DNA from 3 places in the Collibacillus ludicampi genome. Region 2 is predicted to be linked to each of the others. Evidence: riboswitches for the same ligand, from Rfam matches in the RefSeq annotation. Region 2 holds a riboswitch; each other region holds the start of a gene.

Region 1 (5,549 bases), on a different contig from region 2:
AATAGAAAGTATTAAAGCCACCGCTCGCCACGGTGACTTTAGATATAGCCGACACACACCGTCGGTTATTAAGTTGTATGTAGATATTTCTACATCAACTTCTGAATTCCTTCCTGACGATAAAAAAAATCAGGCAGGGCGACGGTGAACAGATCGGCGCTCTGCTTTTTATTTTTTAAGAGATAGAGAGAAAAAAGAAAAAACCAAAAAAGATCAAGATCACAATAAAACTACTAAAAAGCTAAGAGCAAAAAAAAAAGTCCCCCATGAAAGGAGGAAAGGCTTTAAGCCGAAAAAGTAATAAAGAAAAAGCGCTTTGGTTGGCAGACCAGTTGAGCGCTTGTTATCAACCTTGTGGTTTCAATTAGAAGAATACCACAGGGATTGGCTTTGTGCAATCTTTTTTCGGCAAATAAGCCACAAGAATGGCTATAAAAAAATACCATTTTGATGGCCCTAAATTTTTCACTTTCAATCGTCAAAAACTTCCTGCTCTTAAACTCCCCGCGAGTGCTATCGCGGTCTATGTCCTCTTACACTTCATCTGCGACGGAGATACCGGCGAATTCGCTAGGGACGATTCCGAACTGTCCCGTATGTCCAAGATCCCCAGGCAAACGATCTGGACAGGCTTTCGGTACCTAGTTGATGCCGGACTCGTCTACCACGTTGAAGGAGCTTTTTACATGATCGCGGACTATGCTCCTCTACGTGCGAAGGAAGGCTCTTATTTTCGCATCCCCAAAGAGTTTATTTCGATCTTGGCGAAGTGTGTGCGTCATCACGTAGCTGATGTCATTCTCTTCGGTTTGCAAGTGCTGGACCAACTACGCAATGAAGACGCAAAAGCACACTACAGTAAAGTTTCAATGAAGAGATACCTGGGCTCGTTCCTATGCCGTATCAAGCGTAAATTGGAACTGCTCAAGGATGTCATCACTTATGTGATTCAAGTAGGCCCCAATGGTGAGACGTTCATTTTTAAACCGATCGTGAAAGTCTTGGCCAGTGAAGAACAGGTGAAACATCGCAACACAAAAGGTAAGATCGCCAAATATCTAAAAGATTCGCTTGAAGCTACGAAGCGTACATACCGAGTCGTGCATCAAGAATCCAGGCGTTTTATCAATACCTGCATTCGCTTCATCTATGACTATTGCCAAGAAAACTGGATCGACGAGAATCAAATGATCCAGCTTTCGCGGCTGGTCGGAATTACACTGGCTCAAAAACGAGCCAACGGAGATCCGGTGCAATACCCGCGTGCTTACCTGCAAGCATCGATTGATGATCTGGTAGCACAACTCTAATTTTAAAAAACAAATAACAAAAATTGGGTTCGAACACCATTCCACGGATGGTGTGTTTTGGCGTGCCTAAAAATCCATAGAACACATCAGAAGGAGCTACTTCCATGTGGGAGTGCTCCCTTTTTTGTGTCTTTTTCGCTTCTGAGTACCCCTTTTGTCTTTTTCTTGCATACAGATTGTCATATAGCTGAATGATATTTGTCATTTTACTGAAGGCCAAAAATTAGAATGTAATTTTTGTGAAGCTCATTTGTCGTTTTTATGAAGGCAGATCGGTATGAAAAGCAAAATCTAGCAAGAGGTCTGTCGTTTTTTTGAATTTGATAGTTTCCGGAAATCCCTTGTAGGATATGGCTTCTGAGAGGATCTATTGAGGGTACTTAACTTTGAATTTTTACCTGTAATGATCTTTTATAGAGGAAAGACTTTAACGTAAGTCTTGCAGACTTATTCCTACTTACTCTCTACCTCATAGACATGATAAGAAATGAAACCCCCTATTTGAGAAATAGGGGCAAAATAAAGGTATTCGGGATGGCAACAATATTTTATAATTTTAAAAATAATTTTGCAACTATTCACGTCAGATTCTATTTTTAATCCACAAATGTAAGATATAATAATACCACTGACTCCTCATTAAGGCGTGGTCATTACGACTGCGTCTTTTTTTTCATTGGTTTGTCTTCCCCCGAAGTTTCGATAAAGCGTGTTCGGGCGCAGTTATGTTTAGGATTTCTCAAAAAAGTAGTAGACCCCTACGTCTAAAAACGTAAGAGTCTATAGTAGGTACGGGAGGTTGAATGATGATGGATCAATCTTTCGTATTCTTAACCATCACTAATCACGTTTGTGCGCTGTCCTTTTCATTCCGCAAGTTCCTTTTGCTTCATACCACGCTCCTCTAGTATATTTTTACTAGTGGTTTTTGATGTGAGAATATGGGAGATCTATTCAAACGCCAGTAATCATTGTAATAAGTGAATGTGTAGTCTACATTGATTATTTATTAATAAATTATTATATCTAGCACAATCCTTATTATCACTTCATTCCGACATGGAGAATGTTTCAAGTCATAAACCACACGGCTAAAGCCGTGGGCTTGCAGTTATAGCTTACGCTACACCGCGTATGGCTGTATGATGGCAGCTCGACTTACAATTACGCAAGCCGCATTGTGGTCGGCATGGTCAGAGGCCCGCACGACACCAATACATCGGTCAATCGGTGTTCCATCAGGAATCTCAACAACAATCACTCAATGTAGAAAGGAGTGGAAGAAATGGCGCATTCCTCCCACGCATTTAGGCGTGGGAGGAATGCGCTGTTTTCTGTGAACAGCCTGCTTCGTATTTCTTCAGTATAGTGTTATTATTCGTGTATATCACTAGAGGATCTCCTTCTTAAATCCCTAATGATCGAGAAACCATTTTATACAGTATATCAGGCTTAACTAAATATACATAAGATATTCAAATAACTTATACAAATAACATTATAATTTTAAATATGGTAATCTCTTCCCAACAATTTAAAATATAATAGTATTAAGGGCAAACCAGTAGAAATGCTGGGACGCAAAGCCACGGGTCTACGGGTAAGTAAAGCCTATGACCGCCGGGTTGCCGTTATATAATAGCGCGAGAAACTTTTGATCCTAAATCTGTGATTATCAATTTTTGAATCCGGTTTGGAAAAAAGTCTCTTTCTCATATATATGGCAACCTTGAAATTTTAAGAGGTTGCCATTTTAATTTCATTCACAAATCTTATTACGAAGGTTGGTGAAACACTATGTAGCTAATAATACCAACTTCAGATTAAATAAGGTAACTGAAAGGAAGGGTTTAGGGTGAAGAATAAAATTCATTTTAGTATCAAAAACAAATTAATATTAATTTTTTTGGTAATCTTACTCTTTCCTAGCCTTGTAATTGGTTCTTTGTCTTATAAAACAGCAGAATCGAAGGTGAGCGATGAGATATTACGAAGTGCGAACGAAAACGTAGCTCTTCTTAACCATAATGTTGACCTCATTATCGGTTCTAAAATGCAAGATATTGATTTACTATCTCGGCAAGTATCAGCAAACTCTATTCAAGATGATAAGATGAAAGGATTACTAGATCAATATAAGTCCCTTCATTCAGAAGTGGAAAGTATATTCATAGGAACTTCAGATGGATCTTTTATTGATTCTCCTAAATTAAAGTTACCAAATAATTTTGATCCCAGAAAAATGTTATGGTATCAGCAGGCTATGGATAATAAGGGGAAAGTTATAGTTACTAATCCCTTCCCAGATCCTTCTACAAATGAATTCGTCGTCACTATAGCGAGAAGTATTTATGATGGATCTGGCGTCATAGCAGTGAACCTCAAGTTGGAAACGTTGATGAATGCAGTGAAAACTGCGAATATCGGAGAAAAAGGATATGCATTTATTGTAGATCAAAATAAAAAAATTGTTGTTCATCCCACTCTGAAAACCGGATCTGCCTCATTTAAACAAATAGATCCGATGTTTCAACAGGAATCTGGAATATTCGAGTATATGGGTTCCGACGGTCTTACAAAAGAATTATTTTTCGCAACAAATAAACTAACCGGTTGGAAAATTGCGGGTACCATGTATACATATGAAGTCACTGATGCGGCAAAACCAATCTATCATACAACATTTATAGTAGTTGCCATATCTGTAGTTCTGGGCGCAATTTTAGCTTATTATTTCATTCGCTCAATCACCCTCCGGTTGAAAACATTAATCAACGCGTCAGAAAAAATAAGTCAGGGAGACCTAACTGAAACGATAGATATAAAATCCAACGATGAATTAGGCAAATTAAGCCATAGTTTCAATTCTATGGTCGAATCGCTTCGGTCTATTATATTAGGGGTGTCTGATACATCTAGTCAATTGGCGGCTTCATCAGAAGAATTATCCGCAAGTGCAGAACAAACAAGCCAAGCAACGGAGCATATTGTATATACCATACAGGAAATAGCAACAGGATCTGAGCAGCAAGCACAGCATACGGAAGAGACAGCTCAAACAGTGAATAACTTAGTAATAGATATCCAACAAATAGCTGCAAACGCGCAAAATGTTTCTGAATCCGTATCACAGGCTCATTCAGTGGTTCAAGAAGGGCATCGAGCGATCCAAACAACGGTCAATGAAATGAATGTTATCAGTACTATTGTCGATAAGACAAATCAAGCAGTAAAACGTCTCAGTTCTCATTCTGCTGAGATTGGGAAGATTGTAGATATTATTACCAATATAGCTGATCAGACAAATCTTCTTGCATTGAATGCAGCTATTGAAGCAGCAAGAGCCGGTGAACAAGGTCGAGGTTTTGCAGTTGTTGCGAATGAAGTAAGATTATTAGCGGAGCAGTCCGCTCAATCTGCTCAACAAATTTCAGAAGTCATTCTCACAATCCAAAAGGAAATCAACGATGTAATTCATGATAGTGAGGAAGGTGAAAAAGAGGTTATTAACGGGATTCAAAACGTACAGAAGATTGATGAATCGTTTAGTCAGATTCAACAATCTATATCTAATGTGTTCAATCAAATTCAAGAAATATCGGCTTCCGTACAGCAAATGGCAGCAGGTTCAGAAAAGGTTGTTCAAGTAATGGAAAATATAAAAGAAATAGCAATAACATTTGCTTCAGGAACCCAAAATGTATCTGCGGCTGCTGAAGAACAATTAGCCTCAATGGAAGAAATCAGTGCTTCTGCGTCTACATTATCCAAATTAGCAATCGAGTTATCGCAATCAGTCGAAAGGTTTAAAATGTGAAATACTGCTTTTCGCATTAACTTCGACATTTTCTATCTGGTTATAAATACATTGTAATATTTCCTTATTATGCGCCTTATGAAAGGCGCATAATTTTTCTTTTAAAAAAGAACGAGGCGTTGTTATGAAATCTTATAAGGCAATGACGATCTTGATTTAACCTTTATTAGCTTCATGAAGACTTCTCCTCTGAAACCACCACTTCAAAAAAGGGGTAATAATAAATAAAATGAAAAACAATCGAAATAGTTGATAAGCCGAGATTACGGATAAATTTGCATGAACCTCCATTGCTGTGACTCCCATTTCTGCAATACCGCCTGGTGCAGTACTCAAAAAAGCTGTTATAAGAGAAACGGGATAAATGAAAGATATAAATTTACCGGCCAAGAATGATAAAACAATTAATCCAATACTCGATA
Region 2 (5,549 bases):
GCCACATGTTCCGACGTGGCTGCAACTTGTTCTAGCAAACGCTTCAAGTGAAGTTTCATTTGATTAAAGCTTTCGGCCAATTGCCCCATTTCATCATGACTGGTGATGCTCACTTCGCCGCGAAGATCGCCTTTCGCTAGTGTTTGGGTATGGGAAACGAGAAGTCGCAAAGGTTTGGTAAATTGTTTGGATAAGAAATAACCAGCGATGCTTCCTAGCAGAATCATGATTCCTGTAACTATAATACTGATCTGGATGATTTCGCTTCTCAATTGATCCACGAATCTGGCATCCATATCAATCCCTAGTATCATATGGGTTCCAGCGATAGGTACAAACACAGACTTATGAACTCCAAAGTCGTCTTTGTAAATACTGCTAATCTGCATAGAGCCTTGTAAAGCTTTGTTCATTTCATCGGTAAAGGGATACTCCGCATTGCGCTGGTCAGCCGCTTCACTCAAAGCAACGATATACGTTTTCTCTTTCTTTCCCAGTACATAGACGTTTTCCACACCCAACTGCTTTTTCTCTTCATTTAAAAAGGACAGCAACTTGTTGTATGCTTCATTGGATCCTTGATCCGATTGAATGACAAGATTCTTATCCAATTTCTCCTGAACCCAACTAATATTCGTTTTTAACGTTCGGTCAAACTCTGGTAGCACATGATTATCGACAATATAATTTGCCGATTTATAGGCGATCGTACTAAAGCAAAGAGAAATAACGATCACCAATAGGGTGAAAGATAGGATCAATTTTTTTGAAATCGAATTTCTGATAGAAAGTTGATTGTGAAGGAATTCTTTCCAATTAGACATGGCTTTCCACCTTCATGCGCTCGTTGATATATTGCTCTACCTGTTCTTTTAGAAATGCAAGGATTGGATCCACACTCTCCACAGTTGTATATGGGGAAATCGAGAAAAATTTTACGACAGCAATGGGATACCGCTCGCTCGAGTCAATGATATCCACGAGACACTGTTTTGTGGTATCGCCGAAAAAGACCTGGTCACGATGTTCTCCTAAGCGCTCAAATAGGCGTTTATTCCAGGCATTGTTTCTTTCAATTTGCGCACGGCTTGCCTTGCCCGATATCTCTTCTGCCCATTCCACAGTTCCCGGATAGAAGCGAAACGTGGTGATCGGTCCAATATTGGCTTCATTGGTAATGGCTACATTCGGAATCGCTGCTAACAATTTTTTTCGAAAGGCAAGATTTACACGTACGTAATTGGCCAGTATCTGTTGATAACCTTCGATACCGAAAGCCAACAAGGCTGCGTAGATCGCTAGGGAACTGGACATGCGGGAACATTCCAGGGTGTAACCGGTATGGTAACTTCCGTAGCCACGATTGCCTACATACGGCGTTTCAAACTCATTCAAATCGAGAAGTCCCAGATCCTTCCCGTTTTTGACAAGAAACAGGCTGGACAGGTAAGGCGTTTGTCCAAACTTTTGAAAATCGAAACAAAGACTATCCGCCAAATGTAAATGTTGCATTCGCTCACGGATGTGCAGTAATCCATCATTTACTTCTTCTTCCAGTTTCAGAGGATTGGCAGTAAAGTCGTAATGGTTAAAAAAGCTATAAAATCCGCCCAATGCGGAATCTGCATGAATATGTACAGGCTTTAATCCATACTTCATCGTGAGCTCATCACATACGTCTTTGATTGCTTGTATGTCATCAATACCAAAGGAGTCAGTGGTTCCAGTGGTGGCTACCACATACACAGGAATGCCGCCTTTTTGAATGACAGCCTCCATTTTTGCTTGCAAATCGGCTACATCCATGGAGTGGTCTTTTTGTGTTCGAACCAAAACGAGATGATCTGAACCAATTCCTGTAGCTTCCACCGATTTTAATAAGCTGTAATGCGCGTTTTCTGAAGCGAAACAATAGAGATTGTTGGGAATCCCCTTTTCCTTAGCATGAGGAAACTGTTTGGCAATGGCCAAACGCAGGCCTGAAAAAACGGCCCCCTGACCGCCCCATGTGGTATATCCCCAACTTTGTTTTTCGTCATAACCCACGAGTTTAGACATCATAGCAATGACCCTTACTTCTGCTTCTGCACCTGCAGGACCATACACATCCCAGAGATTATTGCCGTTCAACAGCGTTGTCAGTAAAGCACCAAGAATTCCGGGGATACTTGCCATAGGCAACACGTTGGTGACAAAATTCCTCGTATGATATGGATGCCCGGGAACTAATTGAAGCAGTTCCTCCAGCATTTGCTGCATGCCAATTCCTTGTTCGGGGACCTTAGAGGTACGGATCAGTTGCTTATAGAAATCATCGCTTCTCTCTCTCATCGGCCCCAGGGTTGCCCTTTGGGGATCTTTCAGGCTGTCGATCGTCTGAATCATTTTTTCTACAAAACCTAACAATTGTTTCCGTCGCTCTTCGTTCCCGTCTTCACTGGGAAACAAGGATTGTACCTCTTGAAAATTCATTTTACCACCCTACCCTTCTTACTTTCGTTAAATATAAAGAAATCCACCTTAAATAAGGTGGATTTCTTTATTCCACCTCTTCGGTAACTGGCTGGCATAGTCATTTGACCGTAGCCCCTATAGCTTTGCGTCCCTGGCTTTCGCCAAGTTTGCCATTATCGGAGGTTTAATTTTAGAAATATCTTCCCCCTTATTTTTCTACAAAATATGACAAAATGCAAGTCTTGATTATTTTATGCTTCCTAGCTGGATCGTGAAAAGCAGGATGTGTAGCTGTTGCATGCTTTCATACAGCCCTACCCTACTGATGAGATGAGGGTGTATCCGGTATCGCCATTCGTAGGGAATGTGAAGTATGATTTTGCTTCCATAGAGACTACTTTTGATGACAATAGGAAATAAAATTGTAGCCTAGATATTAAACTTCTAAACGGAATAATAAAGTGTTAGAATGGGAAAGCTTTTCTGCAAACGAGAAGTAATACGCTACAATACGTATTCGTGTCTAGGACCACTGACTGGAATTTAAGTTAATGCTTTGCATAATATTCCGCTAACGCAAAAAAGGATTTTTTGGGCTCCCACGGCATATCTTTATAGGTCATTCCATTTTGATCAGTATAGGTTTTAACCACACTATAACTGGCCATGTCTAAATCATATAAAGCATTTTCGTTAAATGGATAGCTAGGCATTACAAACGTGAAAACAAATGCCCCATTCACTTTTTCTGCATGAAAAATATCCAGTAGCTCAATAAGGTAATTGGCCTGTATATTTTCATCCCGTATAAAATCACCTTTAAGCTGTTTCGGCGTTTTGCTGTGGTCAACGATTGCCCAACCATACCCGCCCTTGCTTTCAGCACCTTTATATGTGCAGCATCCGAACTCTAATACGACCACTGGTTTTCCGTGTTTAAAGTAAGCTCTTAACTTTTCCCGGTAAGATTTATAATTAAGCGCATCGCGATAATAATCAATCCCGACGATATCAAATACATCCCAATCGACATTTTCCCAAGGTCCGGATGCGTAGGTAAGCTGGCCATGAAAATGTTCTTTTATCGTAATAACGGCTTTTGACAAAAAGGCGTTTAACCGTTTATGGAAAGAGCCTTTTAGAATTGTGCTTTTCAGCAAACGCCAGGGTTTCATAAAAGTTTTGCATTCGGTCAAATGCTGTATCTCCTTCAACAAGCCCCTTCATAAAGAACGTAAGCTCGCATCCAGCGACAAATATAATATGGGGTGATTGCATCCGCAGTTTTTCTGCCGCCTTAGCACATTCGGCAAAGTAAATAAGCGTTTCTTGTTCATCTGCATCAATTAAGGCTGGAGAAAACCATACTTCTAACCCTTGTTGAATGGCAAATTCGGCTGCCAAAGTGAGTCTTGAAATATCCTATCCTGAAATCCTTACGGCATTGCAATGCAAATCATTTTTGATGATTTCCATTTCTCGTTGCACAATATGAGGATCGAATCGATCACGAGACGACGATTCTTTGCCCCGAGTAAATGTCCCTACGTCGTAATTGATCCCTTTTCGAAAATTTATTTGATTGTCAATCATAGTCAATATCCCCTTCTGATCGATACTCTTACTTGTTGGAAAGTTTTTCGGTGTAACGTTTCATAGCTACCTTTAAAGTAAGACCTATTAGTAAATATTTAATTACAAAAATGGTGATATATCCTTGAAATAATGTTATTATGATAAATAATTATTTACAGTAAGTCAAACATATCGTCACAGGAGAAAGTGAAATGGATACAAAAATCGATCAAATCGCTAGAAACTACATCCAGCTAATTCCGATGCTTTATAGAAAACTTGATAAACCAACCCAGAATACTGCTACAAGGAAAGTACCGTCAGAAATAACGCACTTGCAGTATCACATATTAGAAGAGTTGTTTCATCAAAAGGAAGGTTCTTCAATGACCCAGTTGGCCAAGAGTATTCATATTTCCAAACAACAATTAACGCCGTTAATCTCGAAACTGGAGAAAAAAGGTTACGTTGTAAAAAAGCGGGATGTCAACGATAGAAGATTCGTTCGATTACTATTAACCGAAAAAGGAAAAACAACAGTTAGCCATCGTTTGGAAGAATTTCATCAAGTTCTCTGCGACCAAATGAGTCGCCTTAACGAGGAAGATAGAATAGATCTCGATTTTGCAATTTCCAAAATAACTCGAATTCTAAAAAGGATGGAATAAAGGGAAAAAATACGGTTGTAGTAAAATAAGAGTCTGCTTTTTTCAGAAAACCAACATAAAATAAATTATATTATTTATATTCTGATTATTTATTGACAAATGAAAAATAATTATGATATTTATAAGCATAACAACAAATTAAAAGGAGGGAAAAACATGGAATTTTTGTCTGTTCGGAAAGACGAGGATATTGCCTATGTAACATTACAAAATCCAAGAGAGTTTAACGCTTTATCATTAAAATTGCTCCAAGAATTAGATTCTCTTCTTCAAGAGGTTGCTGAGAAAAGAGAAGTGAAGGTCGTTGTTATTGAAGGATCTACCAAGGCATTTTGTGCTGGTCATAGTTTACGTGAAATAGAAAATATGAATGTACACGAGGTACTAAAACTCTTCCAGAATTGCCAACTCCTAATGAGAAGAATTAGAGAAATACCACAAATTGTTATTTCAAAGGTTGAAGGGGTAGCTGTTGCAGCCGGATGTCAATTGGTAGCTATTAGTGATATGGCTGTCGCAAGTGACGATGCTAAATTTGGTACGCCCGGTATTAACAGTGGTTTATTTTGTAGCACACCAGCAGTATTTTTAAGCCGGAATATAGGTAGAAAAAAAGCTGTCGAAATGTTGTTTACTGGGAATTTAATTACTGCCAGAGAAGCATTGGAAATTGGTTTGGTAAATAAGGTAGTTTCTTCAAGTATGTTAGACAAAGAAACTGAGAAATTAGCAAAAGATGTTGCTAAACAAAGTTTAAATATTATTGAGTTAGGTAAAAGAATGTTCTATCAACAACTTAATATGGAAGATTTCCAGGCCTTAAATTATGCAACAGAAGTAATTGCTTTGAAC
Region 3 (5,549 bases), 2.1 Mb from region 2:
ATGTTCGCGTATCTTGTACTAAACGCTCTAGGAATGTGGATGTCTGCTTATCTGATTGAAACACTCAAAGAACGGAATCAAGATCGGATGAAGGTCAATCATCTGGCCTATCACGATTCATTAACGGATCTCCCGAATCGGACTTTATTTTTTTCGGAATTAAAGAATGCGATCGATCAGGCTGAAAAAAATAACCAGGTACTAGCCGTCATGTATCTGGATTTGGACCGTTTCAAGTATGTCAATGACACCTTTGGTCACCATGTGGGAGATGAATTGATTCAGCAATTCTCCATGAGGGTAGTCAAATGTATTCGAGATACCGACCTCGTAGCCCGCATGGGTGGAGATGAGTTCACTCTTCTGTTAAAAGACATAAAATCTACGGATTGCGCTCTGAATATCGCGAGACGTATCATTGGATCCTTTGAGGAACCCATAACGCTGACGAATCAAGAGCTTTTTGTAACCACAAGTATTGGAATCGCCTTTTTTCCGAAAGACGGCACAGATGCTCAGACTCTAGTAAAAAACGCCGATACCGCTATGTATAAAGCCAAGGAAAAAGGAAGAAATCATTATCAGCTCTATGAATCCACTCTGACCCAGCATGTATCGAAAAAGCTGATTTTAGAAAGCTCCTTTCGAAAGGCATTGGAACAACATCAATTCTTTTTACTCTATCAACCGAAAGCGGATATTCACTCGAACAGGATTATCGGCGTGGAAGCATTACTCCGCTGGAAACACCCTGAACTTGGAGAGGTACCCCCTGCTGAGTTCATCACTCTGGCTGAAGAAACAGGATTCATTCATTCGATAGGAAAGTGGGTCTTATATACCGCCTGCAATCAAAACAAAAGCTGGCAGGATAAGGGGTTGCCGCGAATTCCTATCGGCGTCAATTTGTCTATGCATCAGTTTCAACGGGATGATTTGGTGGGAACCATTCAGTCCGTGCTCAAGCAAACGGGGCTCGCTCCCCAATGGCTTGAGTTAGAGATCACGGAAAGTGCGATCATGAATAATCCGGAAGAGGGTGCAAAAAAGATCAAACAAATGAAGGAATTAGGGATTCACCTTTCCATCGATGATTTTGGCACTGGGTACTCTTCATTAACGAGTTTAAAACGTTTTCCCGTAGACACATTGAAAATTGACCAGTCTTTTATTCGGGAATTGACGACCGATCCAAAGGATGCGGCGATCACGAGAGCGATCATCACTTTAGGGCGTTCCCTTAACTTGAAGGTAATTGCGGAAGGTGTGGAGAATGAGGAGCAGCTTGCCTTCTTGCGGAACCAGGACTGTCATGCACTGCAAGGTTACTTGTTCAGCCACCCTCTGACAGCACATGAATTTGAACAGCTGCTAAAGAATCATACGAACCGTAATGTTTTGATTCACACGCATCCTCATGTAGAAGTTTGATCGGGCTGTCCCGCTGAGAATCCCTTAATTCAATCGCTTGTAGAATCGTATCCCGAAGATGAGGACAGACGTTGCAGTCACCCGCTTACGGCGTCGATCACTTGCATCAGAGAAAATCCCCGAAGCAGGCGGCCAACCGATCTTTCGGAGGATTTTCTCTTTCTTATTTTCTGCGAATTCAATCGTACAGCATTTTCTCACTGACCACCCATAGAATGTGTAGGCTTTAACTTCTTGTGCGTATCGCCTCTAATATCTGTATTTCTCTTCGCGTTAGATTGAGGACGTTTTCTGGACTCGGTATGCAGCCGCAATCGATCAGAGCCAATCTCGTTTTATCCTCGCATGTAATTTTACGTAGCAACCCAAAACGAATGATAAGATCCAACAGCTCTTCTACTGTCTCAGGATACGAATAGCCTGAGCGCTCATAGATCAAGCGCAATTCAGCTTCTCTTCGGTTTACCAAGTCTTTATCTTTTTGAAAAACGAGATGTCTCTTCAAGTATGAAACGACTTCCTCAAGATTTTGTTTATGAGTAGCTGCTTGGATGAGCAACGGGTATACGATCATTCCATCTAACGGAAGAAAGCGCATCCATTGAGCTTTAAATAACACGTCTGATACGAGACTCCAGGAGTTTTGCTTCGGAATTATCGTACTGCTCATTTCTTCATCCCTTCGGTAACTGGCTGGCGTAGTCATAGACCGTAGCCCCTGTAGCTTTGCGTCCTTGGCTTTCGCCAAGTTTGCCATTATCGGAGGTTTAGTATTTGTATTATAATTCATATTCCCTCATTTTTCTACAAAAATTGACAAAGTTCAAGTGTTCGGTTAAAAGTGGGACATTGAACCTTGCCGATCGTTATGTTATCTTGTACTGAGAGGAATCAGGAACATGCGACTCTGTTCTCCCGCGGGATGCGGCGAGGGGCAGAGTCGATCTTGTGTAAGAATCGATATTGAATGCAAACAGAGAGGGAATGCACATGAACAAACGCAAACTGATCTCCGTTGTGATTCCTGCGTACAATGAGGAACTCGTGATTCGGGAAACGCATAAGCGTTTGTCGACCGTGTGTTCCATATCGGGATATGATTACGAACTGATTTATGTCAATGACGGCTCGCGTGACCGTACCGAAGAGATCTTGCGGGAATTGGCGTTCCACGACTCCCATGTCCGCGTGCTGAGCTTTTCCCGCAATTTTGGCCATCAAGTGGCCGTGACGGCGGGCATCGAACACGCGTCAGGGGATGCGGTGGTGCTGATCGATGCGGATTTGCAAGATCCGCCGGAGTTGATCCTTGATTTTATCACCAAATGGGAAGAGGGCTATGATGTCGTTTATGCGGTACGAAAAAGCCGCGCCGGTGAAACCTGGTTTAAAAAGGTGACGGCCAAACTGTTTTACCGGATTCTTCAAAGACTGATCGATATCCAGATCCCCCTGGATACGGGTGACTTTCGTTTGATGAGCCGGCGCGTGGTGGACAGCTTAAATGCGATGCCGGAAAAACATCGCTTCGTCCGCGGACTGGTGTCCTGGATTGGTTTCAAACAGGTGGGCATCGAGTACGAACGGCAAGAACGGTTTGCCGGCGAAACGAAATACCCATTGCGAAAAATGTTGCGTTTCGCTTTTGACGGCATCACATCCTTTTCCTTTAAACCCCTGCAATTGGCAGGCATTTTAGGGCTTTATTCGGCGGGGATCGGCTTCATTGGCATCCTGATCATTCTGTATATGCGCTTGTTCACCCATTCAACCGTACAAGGTTGGTCTTCCTTGATGGTCGTCGTTCTGTTCTTAGGTGGTATTCAACTGTTGATCCTCGGCATGATGGGGGAGTATATCGGGCGGATGTACGATGAGGTACGGAGGCGTCCGTTGTATATCTTGGAGGAGAAAATTGGCTTTCCGGGGGGGACGGTACAGACCCATCAGGATCGGGAGCTGTCACAAAGGCATGATGATTACTTCCCGGCACGATCATAGCTCCGATACAAAGGTGGATCACAGTGAATCTTTCATTCGCGAAAAGAGAACAGTGCCTTCAGTTTTTCCGGTTTTGTCTCATCGGTCTTGTGAATACGTCTGTAAGCTACATCAATTATTACCTGTTCATTCGTATCGGGATAGGGATGGCTGTGAGTTATGCGCTCGCTTATCTTGTCGGAATGATCAGTTCCCTCCTCTTCAATGCGTCCTGGACGTTTGCAGTTCGGCGGATCCATTGGAATATGACGGTGAAGTTTGTGCTGGCAAATCTCTTGGTGGCCGCATGTGGCGAGTGGCTCTTGCGGCCGGTTGTTTACCAACTCCATATTCCCGTCCAATATGCCCAGCTTTTCACGCTGATCCCCACGACCGTACTGAATTTCATGTTGAGCCGGTTTTGGGTGTTTCGCGTTCGTGCCATGGCGTAGTCTGTGTTCGTGTGAGAGGGCATGCAGGAGGTTGCCATGTTAAAAAATTCTCGCTCGCTCAAGTGGTTGCTTGCGATTCTCGTTCTCGGAACGGGGATTCGTCTGGCATGGATCTATTATGTAAATACACAACCGATTTCCGACTTTAAACATTACCATGATCTTGCGCTCTCTTTGTTGCATAACGGCACGTATACGATGCCTGAAGGGCTCGATTATATCAAAGAGAGCACGCCGTTTATCAAGCAAGGGGTATCCTATCCGAGCGCGTTCCGCCCTCCCGGATATCCTTTTTTTCTTGTTTTGGTTTATTCTTTGGATCCGTCCATTCTCGCCGCCAAAATCGCCAATGTACTTTTGAGTCTCGTATGGATCGTCTGCGCTTATCTGCTCGTTCGCCGCTATTTCAATGAACGCACTGGATTGTGGGCCGCGCTTCTCACGGCTGTTTTTCCGCCTGCCGTCAGTTATACAAGCCTTTTGAGCACGGAGATTCTTGCGGTTACCTTAATCCTCGTGATTTTGTGTTTTTTCGCCTATCGTACAGGAGGACGGTGGAATCCGTTACTCTTAGGAACGTTTATGGGCATGTTAAGTCTGGTCAAACCTCAATACGCAGTTTTTCCCGCCCTATACGCGTGTATGTTGTGGTGGGAGAGAAGGGGGCAAAGGCTTCAGCAAAAGAGATCGGCGGGTGCGCAGGGATGGACGGAGCGGAGAAAAGGATTGTGGTCACGCATTTTCTCGATCAGTGTTCCCGTAATTTATGCCGGTGTGTTCATGGCGCTCGTCATCTCTCCATGGACGTTGCGGAACTATCTGGTGTTTCATCGTTTTGTTCCGATTTCCACCAACGGGAATTTCGTTTTGTACATCAATAATAATGATCTCAACAAAGGGATGTACATGGATCCGATGAAGGTACCGCATTCGATATTTAAAACCGACCGCATTCTGGATGAAAAGGGCGAGTATAACGAAGTGGATGCGATGCAACTGGCACGCCAAGAAGCCGTGCGATGGATCACGACTCATCCGCGCGACGCATTTTTGCTAGGGCTAGACCGTCTGGCAGTCAGTTACTTCAATGTCGGCCGGGAGATTGAGGAATGGACGATGTCGAATGCGGAGATTCGATTTGATCAGGTGTGGGTTCAACCATTGATGCAGGGAGCGCGTGCAGCCGCATGGGTCGTTGTAGGCGGCGGTTTGCTGTACAGTTTGATCCTCCTGTTTCTTTTTCTTCGTCGCAGGCCGTTGAACGTTTTGCATAAAATCAACTTGCTGTTTATCGTTTTTTCTACTTTGGTGATTTTCGCCACGGAAGGACAAGCGCGTTATGTGTTTGTGATCGATCCGTTTTTTCTCATCGGTGTGAGCTGGATGATCGAACGGCTGACTCAGGCGATCACTCATGAAGGAGAAGAAGTATAAGCGGTTATACGACAGGCCCGGGAACATGACCCGGGCTTTGATTGTCAGTGCACCGGATGAAATGAAATAGTCGGATTTTTATTAATGTCGTTTACATTCGTTAGCTTTTGTTAAAGGCAGCTACTTTGAAAACTAGTGCTTGGGTGGGTGTATCGCTTTGCGCTTGGGTTCGATGAAGGTCGTCTTTGAGGCATATGCTTTGCGTTCATGCTCCGTGGAGGTCGTTTCAGCGGGTATATGCATTGCGCTTAT

The links. Region 2 has a riboswitch for cyclic di-GMP ahead of DNHGIG_RS16775 (pyridoxal phosphate-dependent decarboxylase family protein). Riboswitches for the same ligand answer to the same signal wherever they lie in the genome.
Region 1: it holds a riboswitch for cyclic di-GMP, as region 2 does, so the genes downstream of both, DNHGIG_RS20535 (methyl-accepting chemotaxis protein) here and DNHGIG_RS16775 (pyridoxal phosphate-dependent decarboxylase family protein) in region 2, are expected to answer to the same signal.
Region 3: it holds a riboswitch for cyclic di-GMP, as region 2 does, so the genes downstream of both, DNHGIG_RS05965 (DUF6042 family protein) here and DNHGIG_RS16775 (pyridoxal phosphate-dependent decarboxylase family protein) in region 2, are expected to answer to the same signal.

What each region holds. Positions count from the first base shown of each region.
Region 1 is NZ_BOQE01000002.1:27,617-33,165, forward strand. Features, by position in the region: gene DNHGIG_RS20530 (hypothetical protein) at 687-1,310, shown strand; cyclic di-GMP riboswitch class I at 2,856-2,943, shown strand; gene DNHGIG_RS20535 (methyl-accepting chemotaxis protein) at 3,166-5,127, shown strand; gene DNHGIG_RS20540 (AbrB family transcriptional regulator) at 5,284-5,549, opposite strand, start outside.
Region 2 is NZ_BOQE01000001.1:3,298,355-3,303,903, reverse strand. Features, by position in the region: gene DNHGIG_RS16780 (methyl-accepting chemotaxis protein) at 1-824, opposite strand, end outside; gene DNHGIG_RS16775 (pyridoxal phosphate-dependent decarboxylase family protein) at 817-2,472, opposite strand; cyclic di-GMP riboswitch class I at 2,552-2,636, opposite strand; gene DNHGIG_RS16770 (glycoside hydrolase family 113 protein) at 3,003-3,650, opposite strand; gene DNHGIG_RS16765 (hypothetical protein) at 3,577-3,858, opposite strand; gene DNHGIG_RS16760 (MarR family winged helix-turn-helix transcriptional regulator) at 4,242-4,697, shown strand; gene DNHGIG_RS16755 (enoyl-CoA hydratase-related protein) at 4,854-5,549, shown strand, end outside.
Region 3 is NZ_BOQE01000001.1:1,191,980-1,197,528, reverse strand. Features, by position in the region: gene DNHGIG_RS05970 (EAL domain-containing protein) at 1-1,431, shown strand, start outside; gene DNHGIG_RS05965 (DUF6042 family protein) at 1,658-2,101, opposite strand; cyclic di-GMP riboswitch class I at 2,113-2,196, opposite strand; gene DNHGIG_RS05960 (glycosyltransferase family 2 protein) at 2,422-3,432, shown strand; gene DNHGIG_RS05955 (GtrA family protein) at 3,456-3,863, shown strand; gene DNHGIG_RS05950 (ArnT family glycosyltransferase) at 3,900-5,297, shown strand.